One region of the Streptomyces sp. CRN 30 genome, then DNA from elsewhere that is predicted to be linked to it. Evidence: riboswitches for the same ligand, from Rfam matches in the RefSeq annotation. Region 1 holds a riboswitch; each other region holds the start of a gene.

What was found. Region 1 has a riboswitch for cyclic di-AMP ahead of UW392_RS02040 (M23 family metallopeptidase). Riboswitches for the same ligand answer to the same signal wherever they lie in the genome.
Region 2: it holds a riboswitch for cyclic di-AMP, as region 1 does, so the genes downstream of both, UW392_RS38965 (M23 family metallopeptidase) here and UW392_RS02040 (M23 family metallopeptidase) in region 1, are expected to answer to the same signal.
Region 3: it holds a riboswitch for cyclic di-AMP, as region 1 does, so the genes downstream of both, UW392_RS16025 (LysM peptidoglycan-binding domain-containing M23 family metallopeptidase) here and UW392_RS02040 (M23 family metallopeptidase) in region 1, are expected to answer to the same signal.

The regions. Positions count from the first base shown of each region.
Region 1 covers NZ_JAVRHI010000017.1:16,435-22,019, forward strand. Annotated here, with positions in the region: gene UW392_RS02030 (PrsW family intramembrane metalloprotease) at 1-917, shown strand, start outside; partial or broken gene UW392_RS02035 (aldo/keto reductase) at 1,036-1,179, opposite strand; gene UW392_RS02040 (M23 family metallopeptidase) at 1,279-2,328, opposite strand; cyclic di-AMP (ydaO/yuaA leader) riboswitch at 2,340-2,496, opposite strand; gene UW392_RS02045 (GTP cyclohydrolase II) at 2,739-3,425, opposite strand; gene UW392_RS02050 (MarR family winged helix-turn-helix transcriptional regulator) at 3,569-4,087, opposite strand; gene UW392_RS02055 (dihydrofolate reductase family protein) at 4,176-5,318, shown strand; tRNA gene UW392_RS02060 (tRNA-Met) at 5,368-5,441, shown strand; gene UW392_RS02065 (GH1 family beta-glucosidase) at 5,541-5,585, opposite strand, start outside.
Region 2 covers NZ_JAVRHI010000368.1:7,326-12,910, forward strand. Annotated here, with positions in the region: gene UW392_RS38955 (pitrilysin family protein) at 1-583, shown strand, start outside; gene UW392_RS38960 (pitrilysin family protein) at 580-1,968, shown strand; cyclic di-AMP (ydaO/yuaA leader) riboswitch at 2,195-2,361, shown strand; gene UW392_RS38965 (M23 family metallopeptidase) at 2,374-3,150, shown strand; gene UW392_RS38970 (GntR family transcriptional regulator) at 3,571-4,263, shown strand; gene UW392_RS38975 (HPr family phosphocarrier protein) at 4,485-4,766, opposite strand; gene UW392_RS38980 (GNAT family N-acetyltransferase) at 4,910-5,585, shown strand, end outside.
Region 3 covers NZ_JAVRHI010000160.1:827-6,411, reverse strand. Annotated here, with positions in the region: gene UW392_RS16035 (tyrosine-protein phosphatase) at 1-561, opposite strand, end outside; gene UW392_RS16030 (alpha-galactosidase) at 742-2,820, shown strand; cyclic di-AMP (ydaO/yuaA leader) riboswitch at 3,090-3,282, shown strand; gene UW392_RS16025 (LysM peptidoglycan-binding domain-containing M23 family metallopeptidase) at 3,287-4,357, shown strand; gene UW392_RS16020 (SGNH/GDSL hydrolase family protein) at 4,617-5,402, shown strand; partial or broken gene UW392_RS16015 (MBL fold metallo-hydrolase) at 5,558-5,585, shown strand, end outside.

The DNA of each region.
Region 1 (5,585 bases):
TCACCGGGATCGTGGACGGGGCGGTCACGGCCGGGGTCACCGCGACCGGCTTCGCCTTCACCGAGAACATCCTCTACCTCGGCACGGCCTTCGGGACCGACCGGCTCAGCGGCGTGGACGGCATCGCCTCCGTCACGGCCGCGACCTTCTTCGTCCGCGTGATCATGTCGCCCTTCGCGCATCCGCTGTTCACGGTGCTCACGGGCATCGGCTTCGGCATGGCGGCGCTCGCCGCGGACCGGCAGCGCGTCCGCCGCGTCCTCCTCCCGCTCACCGGACTGCTGCTGGCGATGGGCCTGCACGCCCTGTGGAACGGCTCGACGACCTTCGGCCAGTTCGGCTTCATCGCGGTGTACACGGCCTTCATGATGCCCGCGTTCGGACTGCTGACCTGGCTGGTCATCTGGGCGCGGCAGCGGGAGCTGCGGACCGTGCGCGAGGAACTGCCCGCCTACGTGGCCGCCGGCTGGCTCACGCCGGCCGAGCCGTACGCCCTCGGCAGCCTGCGGGCACGGCGGCTGGCCCGCGACCACGCCGGGCACCACGGGGGCCCGGCGGCGGCCCGCGCGGTCACCGAGTACGAGACGTACGCGACCTCGCTCGCCCTCCTGCGGCGCCGTGGGCGCCGGGGCCGGGCGGGCGCCGACTTCGTCGTACGGGAACGGGAACTGCTCTTCGAGCTGTGGCGGCGCCGGGAGATCGCGCGGCCGGCGTTCGGCTACGCGGCGCGGGCCGTGGCACCGGGCCCCGCGGCGGCCTGGCCGGCGTACGCGCACACCCATGGCCACGGGTACGGGTACGGCTACGGCTACGCACCGGTGCACCAGCCCGGCCCGGTCGCGCCCCACTCCGGGCCCGAGCCGTATCCCGCGTACAGCACGCACTCCGCGCACGACCACAACCCCTACCGGTCGTAGACGTCACGCGGACAGCCGCCGCTCGCGGGACACGGCCCCTGCCGCACCGGCGCCGTCAGCGTGCCTCGGACGCCTCCGTGAGCCGGGCGAGCTCCTCGTCGGTGAGCGTCAGATCGCCCACGGCGTTGCCGCCGGCGGCCGTGTAGGCGTCGAGCACGGCGAAGGACCGTGCCTCGTCGGCGGTCCAGCCGAAGACGTTGCCGCCGAGGGCGAGCGGGAACACCTCGAGGTCGGACGAGCCGAGCTTGCGAAGAGAAGTCATGCTTCACTTCAACGTCCGAGCCGGACGTACGCATTGCGTACGTCCGGCCGAAGAATCGTGAACAGTGAGCAGCCCGCAGGAGCTACGCCAGGGGTGACGTCAGGGGTTGAGGCCCTTGCTCTGCAGCCACGCCATCGGGTCGATGCCCGAGCCGCTGCCGCCGGGGTGGACCTCCATGTGCAGGTGGGCGCCGGTGACGTTGCCCGTGGCGCCCACGCGGCCGATGACGTCGCCGGTCGCGACCTTCTGGCCGACGCTGACGCTGATCGAGGACTGGTGGGCGTACCAGATCTCGGTGCCGTCGTCGAGGGTGAGCACGGTCTTGTAGCCGTACGAGCCGTCGTAGCCCGCCTGCGTGATCGTGCCGCTGTGGACCGCCTTGAGCAGGGTGCCCGTGGGCGCGGCGAAGTCGATGCCGGTGTGGTAGCCGGAGGACCAGTAGGCGCCGGCCTGACCGAAGGTCGAGGTGATGGTGTACGAGGAGGTCGGGAGCACGAACTGCCGGGCGAGCTTCGCGAGGCGCTCGGCCTCGGCCTTCTTCGCGGCCTCCTCCTCCGCCTTCTTCTTCTCGGCGGCGGCCTTCTCCTCGGCGGCCTTCCGCTCCTCGGCGGCGCGCTCGGCGGCCTCCAGCGCGGCCTTCTCCTCGGCGGCGGCCGCGGCGGCGGCGTCGACCTGGTCCTGCTGCGACTCGGCCTGCTGCATGATGCGGGCGCGCAGCACCTCGCCGGCGTCCGAGGTGCCCTGCTCGCCGTCGGCGACGGTGAGGCCGGCGGTGCTGAGCGCGGTGGCGGAGCCCTGGGGCTCCTCGTCGGTGTCGGCGGCGAACACCGATCCGACGTTCGGCAGGTCGGGCATCGATATGGACACCGGGGGCTTGCCGGTCTGCGCGGTGGCCATGCCGCCCGCGCCGACCGCGGCTATGACGCCGACGCCGAGAACGGTGGAGCTGCGGGCGAGTCCACCGCCGCGCTGCTTGGCCACGCGGTGCCGGCCGCGCACGGGACGGACGGAGTCCGCCGTGGGGTTCCACTCCTGCCAGGGACCCTCGTTCTCACCGTTGTAGGTGCCGTAGCCGAAAGTGTCGCCGTTCTTCTGGCTCGGCATGAAGGGGTCGACCGGAGTTTCGGTCGCAGGCCGGTTGGACGCCACGTAGGCGTACTCCTTTCCTTCCTTCTCGCCTACCGGGTTAGCTGACGGGTTCGGAACAGGAAGGTCTCCTACGCGCGTATACCGGCCGTGTCTCCACGGCGATATCCGCACGATTCACCCCAATTGGTGGTTCCCCGGTTCCCTTGCGGGATTCGGCGCGTGCGCACGGAGCCGTCTCTTGTGACGGCTGGGACTACCGCGCTGCGTTATCGAACGTTAATAGACGCGCAGGCCGTATTCCAAGCAGTTCCATGTGATCGTTGCGACTTTCGCGCCGGACCAAAGGGTCATGGCATGCGGAAATCGGGCGAGTTGCCTCCGGCCGGGAAACATCCAAGTTTCTGATGGTGCGTCAGTTGTTATGCGGCGGGAGTCGCCCGGACACGCTTGGTGACGGCCTCGCGGCCCGGTCAGCCCGCCGTGCGTTCCGTCAGGCCGGTCAGCGCCGGCGACGACGTCGGCATCGCCGGCATCGTCAACTCCGCCAGCGGCAGGGTGTGCTGGGTCTGGAGGACCTTCGCCCGCAGGTACCGGACGTTGTGGTCGGTCGTGAAGACGCCCGTGGCGACGCGGTCACGGACCTCGACCCCCAGGTCGCGCAGCTGCCGCGCCTTGTCGGGGTTGTTGGAGAGCAGGTCGAGCCCGTCGAGGCCGAGCGCCCGCAGCATCTGGGCGGCGGCGGTGTAGTCCCGGCCGTCCTCGGGCAGGCCGAGGGCCGCGTTGGCGGCGTAGGTGTCGAGGCCCTCGTCCTGGAGCGCATACGCGTCGAGCTTGTTGTAGAGACCGATGCCCCGGCCCTCCTGACGGAGGTAGAGGAGCACTCCGCCGCGGTCGGCGATCCGCTCCACCGCCTCCCGCAGCTGCGGGCCGCAGTCGCAGCGCGCCGAGCCGAAGACGTCCCCGGTCAGGCACTCGGAGTGCAGCCGGACCAGCGGCGTCGCGCCGGGCGCGAGCTCGCCGAGGACGACGGCCACGTGCTCCTGGCCGTCGGCCAGTCCGTGGAAGGTGACCAGTTCGGCGTCGACGGAGTAGCCGTCGTGGAAGCGCAGCGGCACCCGGACGCGGGCGCGCGGGGTGGCGACGGGGAGGTCGGTCATGCGGGTCTCCGTTGCAGCGGGTCCTTGCTTCACTTTTGAAGCACGGCGGCGCACAGGACTCTAGCTCTGCTTTAAAGTTCAAGCAACCAGTTCGGGTGACCGACCGGCGACCGTCCGGAGTGAGCCACGGCAGGCGCACCCCGTCACGCGGAAGGGCAGGACCTCCTGCGCCACGGCAGTTCGTCGGGCGGCCGCACGGCCCGCGGTCCGTCGCCCTGGACGGCCTCCGCCACACTCAGGCAGATCCGCTCCAGCTGTTCCACCTGCTCCGCCGTGAGGTGGTCGAAGACCGCCCGGCGCACGGTGTCGACGTGCCCCGGCGCCGCTCGCTCCAGCAGCGCCTGCCCCTCGTCCGTGAGCACCGCGACACTGCCCCGCCGGTCCGAGGGGCACTCCTCGCGCCGTACCGCCCCGTCCCTCTCCAGGCGCGTCACCGCGTACGTGAGCCTGCTGCGCGTGATCTTCAGCGCCTCGGCGAGATCGGTCATCCGCAGCCGCCGCTCCGGTGCCTCGGAGAGGAAGGCCAGGACGGTGTAGTACAGGTGCGGCAGGCCGGCCTCCCGCTGGAGCTGCCGGTCGAGCGCGTCCTCCAGGAGCAGCGAGGCGGCGACGTACGCGCGCCAGGCACGCTGTTCCTCGGCGGTGAGCCAGCGGGTCGTCATGCGGACAGTGTAGTAATTGCTTAAAAGTTGAACCAGCGTTCCGGCAGCGTCGCATCCGCACGAGCGGGATGACCACAGGAGTACGCCCATGCCCCACCCCCACGTCCTGCTGTCCGCGGCCGTCTCCCTCGACGGCTTCCTCGACGACACCGGACCCGAACGGCTGCTGCTCTCGAACGCGGCCGACTTCGACCGGGTCGACGAGGTGCGGGCGGCGAGCGACGCCATCCTCGTCGGCGCGGGCACCCTGCGCGCCGACAACCCCCGCCTCCTGGTCAACTCGCCCGACCGGCGCGCGGCCCGGGTCGCCGCCGGCCTCCCGGAGTACCCGCTGAAGGTCACCGTCACCGCGGCCGGGAACCTCGACCCGGCGGCGCGGTTCTGGCACACCGGCGGCGAGAAGGCGGTCTACACGACCGACCGGGGCGCCGAGCGGCTGCGCGGCCTCGGACTGCCGGCCGACGTGGTCCCCGTCGGCCCCGACCTGGAGTGGCGCGCCGTCCTCGACCACCTCGGCACCGCACGCGGCGTCCGGCGCCTCATGGTGGAGGGCGGCGGGCGCATCCACACCCAGCTGCTCGGGCAGGGCCTCGCCGACGAACTCCAGCTCGTCGTGGCCCCCCTCCTCGTCGGCGAGCCGGACGCCCCCCGGATGTTCGGCACCGGACCGTACCCCGGCGGCCCGCGCAGCCGGCTCCGGTTGCTGGAGACCCGGCCGATCGGTGACGTCGTGCTCCTGCGGTACGCCCCCACGGTGCCCGGCACCGGCACGTCGGCGTCCGCCGCCGACCGGCAGTGGCTGGCGCTCGCGTGCGAACTGGCGGCCGACTGCCCGCCCTCGCGGACCGCGTTCAGCGTGGGCGCGGTGGTCGTCGCCGCCGACGGTACGGAGCTGGCCCGCGGCCACTCCCGGGAGGGCGGCGACCCCGTGGTCCACGCCGAGGAGGCCGCCCTGGCGAAGCTGGACCCCGCCGATCCGCGCCTGGCCGGCGCCACGGTCTACAGCAGCCTGGAGCCCTGCGCCCGCCGGGCCTCCCGCCCGTCGCCCTGCGCCCGGCTGATCCTGGACGCCGGGGTACGCCGGGTGGTCACCGCCTGGCGCGAGCCCGGCACGTTCGTGGTGGACGCCGACGGCAACGGGCTGCTCGCCGCGGCGGGCGCCGACGTGCTCGTCCTCCCGGAGTTCGAGGGCCGGGCGACCGCGCCGAACCGTCACCTGCTCGCCCCCTGAGGACCGATGTGCTCGCCACCCCGTCGATGACGTACACTGGTTTCACCGACGCGGGGTGGAGCAGCTCGGTAGCTCGCTGGGCTCATAACCCAGAGGTCGCAGGTTCAAATCCTGTCCCCGCTACTGAAGGCCAAGGGCCGGAATCCGACAAGGATTCCGGCCCTTGGTGTTGTCCCAGGCGTCTCCCCCGGTTTGTCCCAGGCGTCTCCCCCGGTGGTTCACCTACTCCACCGGGACCGGGGCGCCCCCGTCGCCCGCCCGGCACGC
Region 2 (5,585 bases), on a different contig from region 1:
CTACCGGCTCCCCGAGGACGGCACGCGCGCGGCGGACGCGGCCGACCTGGCGCTGACCGTCCTCGGCGGCGGCGAGTCCTCCCGCCTGTACAACCGGCTGGTGCGGCGCGACCGCACCGCCGTCGCCGCCGGGTTCGGGCTGCTCCGGCTCGCCGGGGCGCCCTCCCTGGGCTGGCTGGACGTCAAGACCTCCGGTGACGTCGAGGTCCCGGTCATCGAGGCCGCCGTCGACGAGGAGCTCGCCCGGTTCGCCGCGGAGGGCCCCACCGCCGAGGAGATGGAGCGCGCCCAGGCCCAGCTGGAGCGCGAGTGGCTGGACCGGCTCGGCACGGTCGCGGGCCGCGCCGACGAACTGTGCCGGTACGCGGTCCTGTTCGGCGACCCGCAGCTCGCGCTGACCGCCGTGCAGCGCGTCCTCGACGTGAGCGCCGAGGAAGTGCGGGAGATCGCCAAGGCCCGCCTGCGGCCCGACAACCGCGCGGTGCTCGTGTACGAGCCGGTCGCCGCCGAGGAGGCCGCGGAGGATCCCGAGGCCGCCGCCACCGCCGTAGCCACCGACGAGAACGAGGAGCCGGCGAAGTGACCGAACTCGCCACCATGGACTTCCACCCGCAGCCCCGGGCCGGCGAGGCCCGGCCCTGGGCGTTCCCGGCCCCCGAGCGCGGCACCCTGGACAACGGGCTGACCGTGCTGCGCTGCCACCGCCCCGGCCAGCAGGTCGTCGCCGTGGAGGTGCTGCTCGACGCGCCCCTGGACGCCGAGCCGACGGGCCTCGACGGCGTCGCCACGATCATGGCGCGCGCCTTCACCGAGGGCACCGACAAGCACTCCGCCGAGGAGTTCGCCGCCGAGCTGGAGCGCTGCGGCGCCACCCTCGACGCGCACGCCGACCACTCCGGCGTCCGCATCAGCCTCGAGGTGCCCGTCTCCCGGCTGCCCAAGGCGCTCGGCCTGCTCGCCGACGCCCTCAGGGCGCCCGCGTTCGACGACGGCGAGGTCGAACGGCTGGTGCGCAACCGGCTCGACGAGATCCCGCACGAGCTGGCCAACCCGGCCCGCCGCGCCGCCAAGGAGCTCTCCAGGCAGCTGTTCCCGGCCTCCTCGCGCATGTCGCGCCCGCGCCAGGGCACCGAGGACACCGTCGCGGCCATCGACTCGGCGGCCGTGCGCGCCTTCTACGAGAAGCACGTCCGCCCGGCCACGGCCACCGCGGTCGTCGTCGGCGACCTCACCGACGTGGACCTCGACGGGCTGCTCGGCGACACCCTGGGCGCCTGGACCGGCTCCTCGGCCGAGCCGCGGCCCGTGGAGCCGGTGACCGCCGACGACACCGGCCGCGTCGTCATCGTGGACCGCCCCGGCGCCGTCCAGACGCAGCTGCTCATCGGCCGCGTCGGCCCGGACCGGCACGACCGGGTGTGGCCCGCCCAGGTGCTCGGCACCTACTGCCTCGGCGGCACCCTCACCTCGCGCCTCGACCGCGTGCTGCGCGAGGAGAAGGGTTACACCTACGGTGTGCGGGCGTTCGGCCAGGTGCTGCGCTCCGCGCCCGACGGCACCGGGGCCTCGCTGCTCGCCATCAGCGGTTCCGTCGACACGCCCAACACCGGTCCCGCGCTGGCGGACCTGTGGACCGTGCTGCGCACCCTCGCCGAGGGCGGCCTGACGGACGCCGAGCGCGACGTCGCGGTGCAGAACCTCGTCGGGGTCGCGCCCCTGAAGTACGAGACGGCGGCGGCCGTCGCGGGCACGCTGGCCGACCAGGTCGAGCAGCACCTGCCCGACGACTACCAGGCGACGCTGTACCGGCAGTTGGCCGAGACGGGCACGGTGGAGGCCACCGCCGCCGCCGTGAACGCCTTCCCCGGGGACCGGCTGGTGACCGTCCTGGTCGGCGACGCGGCACAGATCGAGGAGCCCGTGGGCGCCCTCGGCATCGGCGAAGTGACCGTCGTCCGGGCGGAGTAGGGGCCGGGCGGGGCCGGGCGGACGGAAGCCGCCGGCCTGGCGCCGACAGCGGGACCCTGGTGGCTGAAGAACCACCAGGGTCCCGCTTTGCCCGTATTGGGGCCGAGTTGGGCTGTCTGCCCTGTGGCGTACGCTACAAAACCTGTCTTTCGTTTGTTGTTCGAAAGACGGGACCCTTAGCGTCGGTCCGGCTGTTCGTCAGGCACCATGCCGCACCCGCGGCGCCGGACAGTCATCGCCGAGTCCCCGCATGGCGCGAGCCAGGGGAGCCGGGGACCCAACCGAAGTCCCCTGGGGTGAATCGGGCGCTCTCCACCTGGTGGAGGGAGCTCGTAGGAGACCTTCCTGCTCCGAACCCGTCAGCTAACCCGGTAGGCGAGAGGGAAGGAAAGGACCAGCCACTTCATGGCGTTCAGCTGCGCCACCGGGAAGCACCGTCGTCCCAGCCGGGTGAAGCAGGCCACCACGCGCACCGTGGGTGTCGCCGCGCTCACCACCACCGGCGTCATCGGGACCCTGGCCTCTCCCGCGCTCGCCGCGGACCCCTCCGCCGAGCAGACCGGCCTCACCCTGGCCCTCAGCATCGGCGACTCGATGGCCGAGCAGGTCGGCGCCCAGGCCGCCGCCCAGCGGCAGGCAGCCGAGGCGGCCGCCGCGCAGAAGCGGGCCCGCGAGGAGGCCGAGGCGCTGGCGGTGCAGCTCGCCTCGGTGAAGGCCGAGGAGGACCGCGAGGCCGAGGAGCGCGCCGCCCGCGAGGCCGAGCGCAAGCGTCTGAGCACCTATGTCTCCCCGATCGCCGGCTCGTACGTCTCGACCGGCTACAAGAGCGGTGGCGCCGTCTGGTCCTCCGGCAGCCACACCGGCGTCGACTTCCACGCCGCCTCCGGCACGGCCGTCCAGGCGGTCGGCTCCGGCACCGTCGTGGAGGCGGGCTGGGGCGGCTCGTACGGCTACCAGATCGTGCTCCGGATGAACGACGGCACGTACACCCAGTACGGCCACCTGTCGTCCATCGGTGTGTCCGTCGGCCAGGCGGTCGTCCCGGGCCAGCAGATCGCCGTCTCCGGGGCGACCGGCAACGTCACCGGTGCGCACCTGCACTTCGAGGTCCGTACGACGGCCGAGTACGGCACCGACATCGACCCCGTCGCCTATCTGCGCGCGCACGGCGTGAACGTCTGACCCCCTGAGACGTTCATCCTGCGGCGACAGTCCCTCAGGCGACGACCCATGGGGCGGCGCCCCCTGGACCGGAGAGCGAGCCCCCGGCGGCGGACACCCCGCCCCGCGCCCGAAGGCCCAGAAGCCCCAGGAAGCCCCGGCTCTCCCCCGAGCCGGGGCTTTCGCCGTCCGCGGTGGCGCGCTCCGTGGTGACGCGCCCTGTGGTGAGGCGTTCCGTGGTGAGGCGTTCCGTGGTGAGGGGTCAGTGCGCCGCGTCCGTTGCGGCATGTCGTGATGACATGTCCGTTGTGACACGTCCGCTGTCCAAAAAATATCCATGGATTCCGGCCCGGCGTCGGAAATTCCGGTGCCCTGCAATAGAGTCGCGGGAACACGCGTCAATCGGCGGCGCATCACGGGTATTAAGGCGGAGGTCCGGTCATGCGTATTCCGGCGCACTCGGTATGCACGGCGATCCGTGATGACATCGTCGCGGGGGTCCACGAGCGCGGCAGCAGACTCACCGAGGAAGTGCTGGCCCGCCGCTACGGCGTCTCGCGCGTCCCCGTGCGCGAGGCCCTGCGCACCCTGGAGGCGGAGGGCTTCGTGGTCACCCGCCGGCACGCGGGCGCGTGTGTCGCGGAGCCGACCGAGCAGGAGGCCGCCGACGTGCTGGAGATGCGCACGCTGCTGGAGCCGCTGGGCGCCGCACGGGCCGCCCAGCGCCGCACCGAGGCACACCTCAAGGTGCTGCGCGGCCTGGTCAGACTGGGGCAGGAGCGGGCGCGCCGGGGCCACAGCGAGGACCTGCGCTCCTTGGGCGGCTGGTTCCACGAGACGCTCGCCCAGGCGTCCGGCAGCCCCGCGCTGACCTCGACCCTCGCCCAGTTGCGGCACAAGATCGCCTGGATGTACACGGTGGAGGCGCCCGCCGATCCGGTGCGGTCCTGGGCCGAGCACGGCGGCATCGTCGACGCCGTCGCGCGCGGGGACGGCGACCGGGCGCGGGCGATCACGGCCCTGCACCAGGAGCGGGCGGCCGACACGCACCGGCTGCGCTTCCCCCACGGGGACCGCGCCGACCGTGTGAGGACTTCGCAACACCACGTAAACATGTCGAGCGCGCGGCATTAACACGGAAGCCGTATACAAAGTGCAGTGTAATTTCCGGGGGGCTTTTTCCGCTGCCTGCGCAGAGGATATAGAGCTGCGCGCGGAGAGGAATTGCACCGTCGGCCAGCGGCGGAATGCGCCACCCGCCGGAAGGTAATGTGAAGGGCCCGCCCGGCGAATCGGACGAGCCCTTCACGTATGCGTATGCGTCGGTGACGGCTACGGCGTCACCCCGGCGCGGCTCAGACGGTCTCGGGGAGCTCGTCGAGCCCCTCGGAGACCAGCTTGGCCAGCCGGTCCAGCGCGGCGTCCGCGCCCTCGGCGTCGGAGGCGAGGACGACCTCCTCGCCGCCCTTGGCGCCGAGGCCGAGGACCGCCAGCATGGAGGCCGCGTTGACGGGGTTGCCGCCGGCCTTGGCGATCGTCACGGGGACTCCGGAGGCCGTGGCGGCCCGGACGAAGAGGGAGGCGGGACGGGCGTGGAGGCCCTCGGCCCAGCCGACGTTGACGCGGCGCTCAGCCATGTGTTGATGCCCTTCGGTGTTGCGGTGTCTTTGACCCATCGACGAAGCGGTCCCGGACGCGGCCCACGGCCTGACCCCGATCCGGTTCCGGTCCCCAGGCTGCCTCGCCCCGCTGTCGGGGGCGAGCCGTACGCTGGGGAACCATGCAGACCTCGCCGGACCGGCACGAGTACCCCGCTCACTGGGAGGCCGACGTGGTGCTGCGCGACGGCGGCACCGCGCGCGTCAGGCCCATCACCGTCGATGACGCCGAGCGTCTCGTCAGCTTCTACGAGCAGGTCTCGGACGAGTCGAAGTACTACCGCTTCTTCGCGCCGTACCCACGCCTGTCCGCCAAGGACGTGCACCGCTTCACCCACCACGACTTCGTTGACCGGGTGGGACTCGCCGCCACGGTGGGCGGCGAGTTCATCGCCACCGTACGCTACGACCGCGTCGACGCCGACGGCCTGCCGTCCTCCGCGCCCGCCGACGAGGCGGAGGTGGCCTTCCTGGTGCAGGACGCCCACCAGGGCAGGGGCGTCGCCTCGGCCCTCCTGGAGCACATCGGCGCGGTCGCCCGGGAGCGGGGGGTCCGCCGTTTCTCCGCCGAGGTGCTGCCCGCCAACACCAAGATGATCAAGGTGTTCACGGACGCCGGGTACCAGCAGAAGCGCAGCTTCGAGGACGGCGTCGTCCGCCTCGAGTTCGGCCTGGCGCCCACCGACCGCTCCCTCGCCGTGCAGCGCGCGCGGGAGCAGCGCGCCGAGGCGCGCTCGGTGCAGCGGCTCCTCGCGCCGGGCTCGGTCGCCGTCATCGGCGCGGGCCGCGCGCCCGGGG
Region 3 (5,585 bases), on a different contig from region 1:
CAGGTAGTCGGCCATGATCGCCTCGCGGTCCACGCCGAGCGCCAGGAGCGTCACCGCGATCGACAGGCCCGCCCGGTCCTTGCCCGCCGCGCAGTGCATCAGGGCGGGCACGCTGTCCTCGGCCAGCGCGTGCAGCACCCGGGAGTGCTCGGCCGTGCGCCCGGTGATGATCGTGCGGTACGAGCCGGTCATCCGGGCCGCGCCCTTGCCGTCGGCCAGGATCGAGCGCAGCTGGTCGAGGTCGCCGTCGCGGACCATCCGCCAGAACTCCGCTCCGTCGGCAGGGTCGCTCAGCGGCAGGTTCACGTTGCGCACGCCGGGCAGCGCGACGTCGGGACCCTCCAGCTTCTGGTCGGCCGCGTTGCGGAAGTCGAAGACCGTGTGCAGCCCCAGGGAGGCGAGCGCCGCGGCGTCCTCGTCGCTCGCGTGCGCCAGGTGCCCGCTGCGGAACAGCCGCCCCCGCGCCACACGCCGGCCGTCCACGGTCGGCAGACCGCCCACGTCGCGGAAGTTGCGGACCGAGGTCAGCTCGGGTTCGGTCGACGGGACCTGCTGCGTCACGAAGGGCTCCTCCCAGGGGGCCGTCGGCGGTGCGCGGCTCGGCACGCCGACAGGTGCGACCTCGACGATACGACACGGCTGTGGCCGCCGAGCAGTCGTCGGTGAGGCGTTGCCAGACGGCCCCCACCGGCACGATGATGTTCACGTCTGATCGTGTCTGTTTGATTATGTGAGGGTGTCATGGTGGAGATCGGCTCAGCCGGCCGCGTCTGGTTGCTGTCGGGACCGGCCAGCAGCTACGCGCTGCGTCTCACCGAGGACGGCGAACTGCTGCACCTCCACTGGGGTGCGCGCATCGAGCTCGCGGACGCCGAGGAGCTCGCGGCCCGGCCCCTGCCGCCGTCGCGCGACTCCTTCGAGTCCCGGCTCGACGGGCACGAGGAGTACCCGGTCGAGGGCGGTGCCCGCTTCGTGCGGCCCGCGCTGTCCGTCCGTACGGACGAGGTGCGCGGCACCGAATGGGCCTTCGCGGCGTACGAGGTGGAGGACGAGGAGCTGCGGCTGCGGTTCACCGACCACGGGCTCGCCGTCACGCTGCACTACCGGATGCGCGACGACGTCGTGGAGCGCCGGGTGACCCTGGCCAACGAGGGCCCGGAGCCGGTGGAGGTGCTGCGCGCCGACTCCGCGACCTGGACGCTCCCGCTGCGCGAGGGCTGGCGGCTCTCCCAGCTGCACGGGCGGTGGGCGGCCGAGTCCCGGCTGGTCCGCACCGACCTCACCTACGGGGAGAAGGTCATCGGCAGCCGGCGCGGGCACACCGGGCACCAGCACCTGCCGTGGGTCGCGCTCGACACCGACGGGGCGACCGAGGAGCGCGGCGAGGTGTACGGGTGCGCGCTCGGCTGGTCGGGCACCTGGCGCATCGCCGTGGCCCAGCTCCCCGACGCGCGGGTGCAGATCACCGGCGGCGCCGGGTACGACGACTCCGGCCTCCTGCGGCTGGCGGCGGGGGAGACCTTCACGACGCCCGTCTTCGCGGGGCTGTGGAGCGACGGCGGCTTCGGCGGGGCGAGCCGGGCCTGGCACGCGTACCAGCGCAGGCACGTCGTCCCGGACGCCGGCCGTGACCGTCCGGTGCTCTACAACTCCTGGGAGGCCACCTACTTCGACATCTCGGAGGACCAGCAGCGCGAGCTGGCGCGGCGGGCGGCGTCCCTCGGGGTCGAGCTGTTCGTGGTCGACGACGGCTGGTTCGGGGCGCGCACCAGCGACCGGGCGGGCCTCGGCGACTGGACGCCGAACCCCGAGCGCTTCCCGGCCGGTCTCAAGCCGCTCGCGGACGACGTGCACGCGCTCGGCATGCAGTTCGGCATCTGGGTCGAGCCCGAGATGGTGAACCCCGACAGCGACCTGTACCGGGCGCACCCCGACTGGGTGCAGTTCATGCCGGGCCGCGGCCGCACCGAGCTGCGCAACCAGCTCGTCCTCAACCTCGCGCGCCCGGACGTCCAGGAGTACCTGTGGGAGCGGCTGGACACCCTGCTGTCCAGCGCCCCCATCGACTACGTGAAGTGGGACTTCAACCGCTGCTTCACCGACGCCGGCTGGCCCGGCGAACCGTACCCGCAGAAGCTCTGGGTGGAGCACGTGCACGCCTTCTACGCGCTGCTGGACCGGCTGCGGGCCGCGCACCCCGGCGTCGCCTTCGAGGCCTGCTCGGGCGGCGGCGGCCGCATCGACCTCGGCGTCATGTCCCGTACGGACCAGGTGTGGACCTCCGACAACACCGATCCCCTGGACCGGCTCGCCATCCAGCACGGCTTCAGCCAGATCCATCCCGCGCGCGTGATGGCCGCCTGGGTCACCGACAGCCCGAACGAGCAGCTCAACGGGCGGGTGAGTACGCTGGCGTTCCGTTTCGTCAGCGCCATGGCCGGTGTGCTCGGTGTCGGCGGCGACCTCAGCCGGTGGAGCGAGCGGGAACTCGCGGAGGCGCGGGACTGGGTGGCCCTCTACAAGGAGATCCGGCCGGTCGTCCAGCACGGCGACCTGTACCGGCTGCGGCCACCGGCGGGCGGGCCGAGCGCCGTGAGCTACGTCCTCGGTGACGAGGTCGTCGTCCTCGCCTGGCTCCAGGCCCAGCACTACGGGGAGCCGCCCGCACCGCTCCGGTTGCGCGGGCTCGACCCGAAGGGGATGTATGAGTGCCGTGAAACGGGTGAGACGTACCGGGGTGCGGTGCTGATGCACCACGGGCTGCCGGTCGGGTTGCGCGGCGACTTCGATGCGAAGGTTGTCAGGCTACGTCGTATTTGATTCCTTCGCCGGGATTGGCGTTCGGTGTCCAAGTGGCCCTGGTGTAAAGCGTGGTCAACGAGTCGGGCGTGACCAGGGTCATAGGAGTGACGTTGCGTGGTCGTCATGTCCACGTAATAGCCCGGAGTTGTCGGGTGGGTCGGGAAAAGGGGACGACCGTTCATCGACGGAGGGTGACCGGGACCTCCCCTCGACCACCCGGAAACAAGACGCACAAAAAATGCGAATGGTTGTCCCCGCACCGGTAAGTCGCCTACTTTCGGCGTCAATCCGGGCGGACGCCGAATCCTGCCACCGGCCGGAGCCGTCAACTCACCCGTACACGGCAGGAGCGGGGGACCCACAGGTACGACTGCCCGGTCCGGTCATCCGGAACGGGCTAGGGGTCAAGCCGTGCCCACCACGGCCGGGCATCTCCAGCCCGAACCCGACAGCTCACCTCGCAGGCGCCGGAGAGGAATGCGCCATGCCCGCCAAGGGTAAGCACCGCCGCCCGAAGACCCAGCGCTTCACCCGCTCGATCGCCGCCGCCGGAACCGGTGGCGCGGCGCTCGCGCTCCCCCTGATCGGGGCCACCGGGGCCCATGCCTCGGCCCCGGCGGAGGCCGTCACCCAGACCTCGGAGCTCCCCCGCCTCCCCCAGGCGCCGCAGCAGGCGGTGGCCCAGCAGGCCGCCGCCGCCCAGGCCGTCAAGCAGCAGGCCGGGACGTCCACCGCCGCCGCCGCGAAGTCCGCGACGACGCGGACGTACGCCGTGAAGTCCGGCGACTACCTGTCCCGGATCGCCGAGGAGCAGGACGTCACCGGCGGCTGGCAGTCGATCTACGCGGACAACCGCGAGGCGATCGGCTCCAACCCGTCCCTCATCCACCCCGGCCTGGAGCTCAGCCTCGACGGCAGGGCCCCGTCGAGCGCCGGCGCCCCGTCCTCGGGCAGCGGCGCCTCGTCCTCGGGCGGTGACTCCGGGTCCGCGGCGAAGAGCGGGGCGTCGGAGCGGAAGGCGCCGGCGGAGCAGCAGGCGGCGCCCGAGCGGAAGGCGCCGACGGAGCGCAAGACCGAGGCCCCGGCCGAGAAGCCGGCCGCCGACACGTCGGACACCCGGGCCCAGGGCAGCGGCGGGGGCAGCTCCGCCTCCGGCTTCACCCGCCCGGTCTCCGGCGCCGTGGGCACCTCCTACCGCGTCTCGGGCAGCATGTGGTCCAGTGGCTACCACACCGGTGTCGACTTCGCGGTCCCGACCGGCACCTCGCTCAAGGCCGTCGGCTCGGGCACGGTCGTCTCCGCCGGCTGGGGCGGCTCGTACGGCAACCAGGTCGTCGTCCGGCTCGCGGACGGCCACTACGCGCAGTACGCCCACCTGTCCTCGCTCTCCGTCTCGGTGGGCCAGACCGTGGGCGCGGGCCAGCAGGTCGGCCTGTCCGGCGCCACCGGCAACGTGACCGGACCGCACCTGCACTTCGAGATCCGTACCGCCTCGGGCTACGGCTCGGACGTCGACCCGCTGGCGTACCTGCGCGCCAAGGGCGTCTCCCTCTGACCGACCCTGACCGCCCCTGACCGACCCACCCACCCGGCGACGCACTCGTGAGGCCGGGCCCCGCCGACCGCGGGGCCCGGCCTCACGGTGTACGGAGCGGGTCGTTCCCCGGGCCGGTCTTATTCCGGAATTGACCAACACTTGACGAGTGGCTTATCTCACCGCCCGTCAACCCCTTCCTACGGTCGCGTAGCTCACATCCCACGGTGAAAGATGGACCGACGTGGCAGACGATGTGATGAGGCACGACAGCAGAACAGTGATCGGGTCGTACGTGGCGGTGGGCGACAGCTTCACCGAGGGCGTCGGGGACCCCGGACCCGACGGCGCGTTCGTCGGCTGGGCCGACCGGTTCGCGGTCCTTCTCGCCGACCGGCTCCCCGAGGGCGGATTCGGCTACACGAACCTGGCCGTGCGCGGGAAACTGCTCGACCAGATCGTCGCGGACCAGGTTCCGCGGGCGCGGGAGATGGCGCCGGACCTGATCTCCTTCTGCGCGGGCGGCAACGACATCATCCGTCCCGGCACCGACCCCGACGAGGTCGCCGAGCGCTTCGAGCGCGCGGTCGCCGACCTCACCTCGGCCGCCGGCACCGTCATGGTGACCACCGGGTTCGACACCCGCACCGTGCCCGTGCTGAAGCGCATGCGCGGCAAGATCGCCACGTACAACGGTCATGTGCGGGCCATCGCCGACCGGTACGGCTGCCCGGTACTGGACCTGTGGTCCCTGCGGACCATCCAGGACCGGCGCGCCTGGGACGCGGACCGGCTGCACCTGTCGCCCGAGGGGCACACGCGGGTGGCGCTGCGGGCCGGACAGGTCCTCGGCCTGGACATCCCGGCGGACCCGGACCAGCCGTGGCCGCCGCTCCCGCCGCGCGGCAACCTGGAGGTGCGCCGCGACAACATCCAGTGGGCCCGCGAGTACCTGGTGCCGTGGATCGGGCGCCGGCTGCGCGGGGAGTCCTCCGGCGACCGCGTCGTGGCGAAGGGGGCCCTCTCCCCGGCGGACATCCGGATGCGTATCGGGACGGTGGCCTGAGCGCCGCGGAAGGAGCGCGCCGGTGGGTGCGCTGGGGCCGAAGGGGCCCTGACCGCCGTGTTTCCCCTGTTCCCCGTGTTCCCCTGTGGAGTTGGGGGGACTGTCATGGGGGCGGACCATAATGGAACGCCTCAGCGTATTCACCAGGAGGTGCCGTGTCCGGTTCCCGATCCTCGCGCCGCG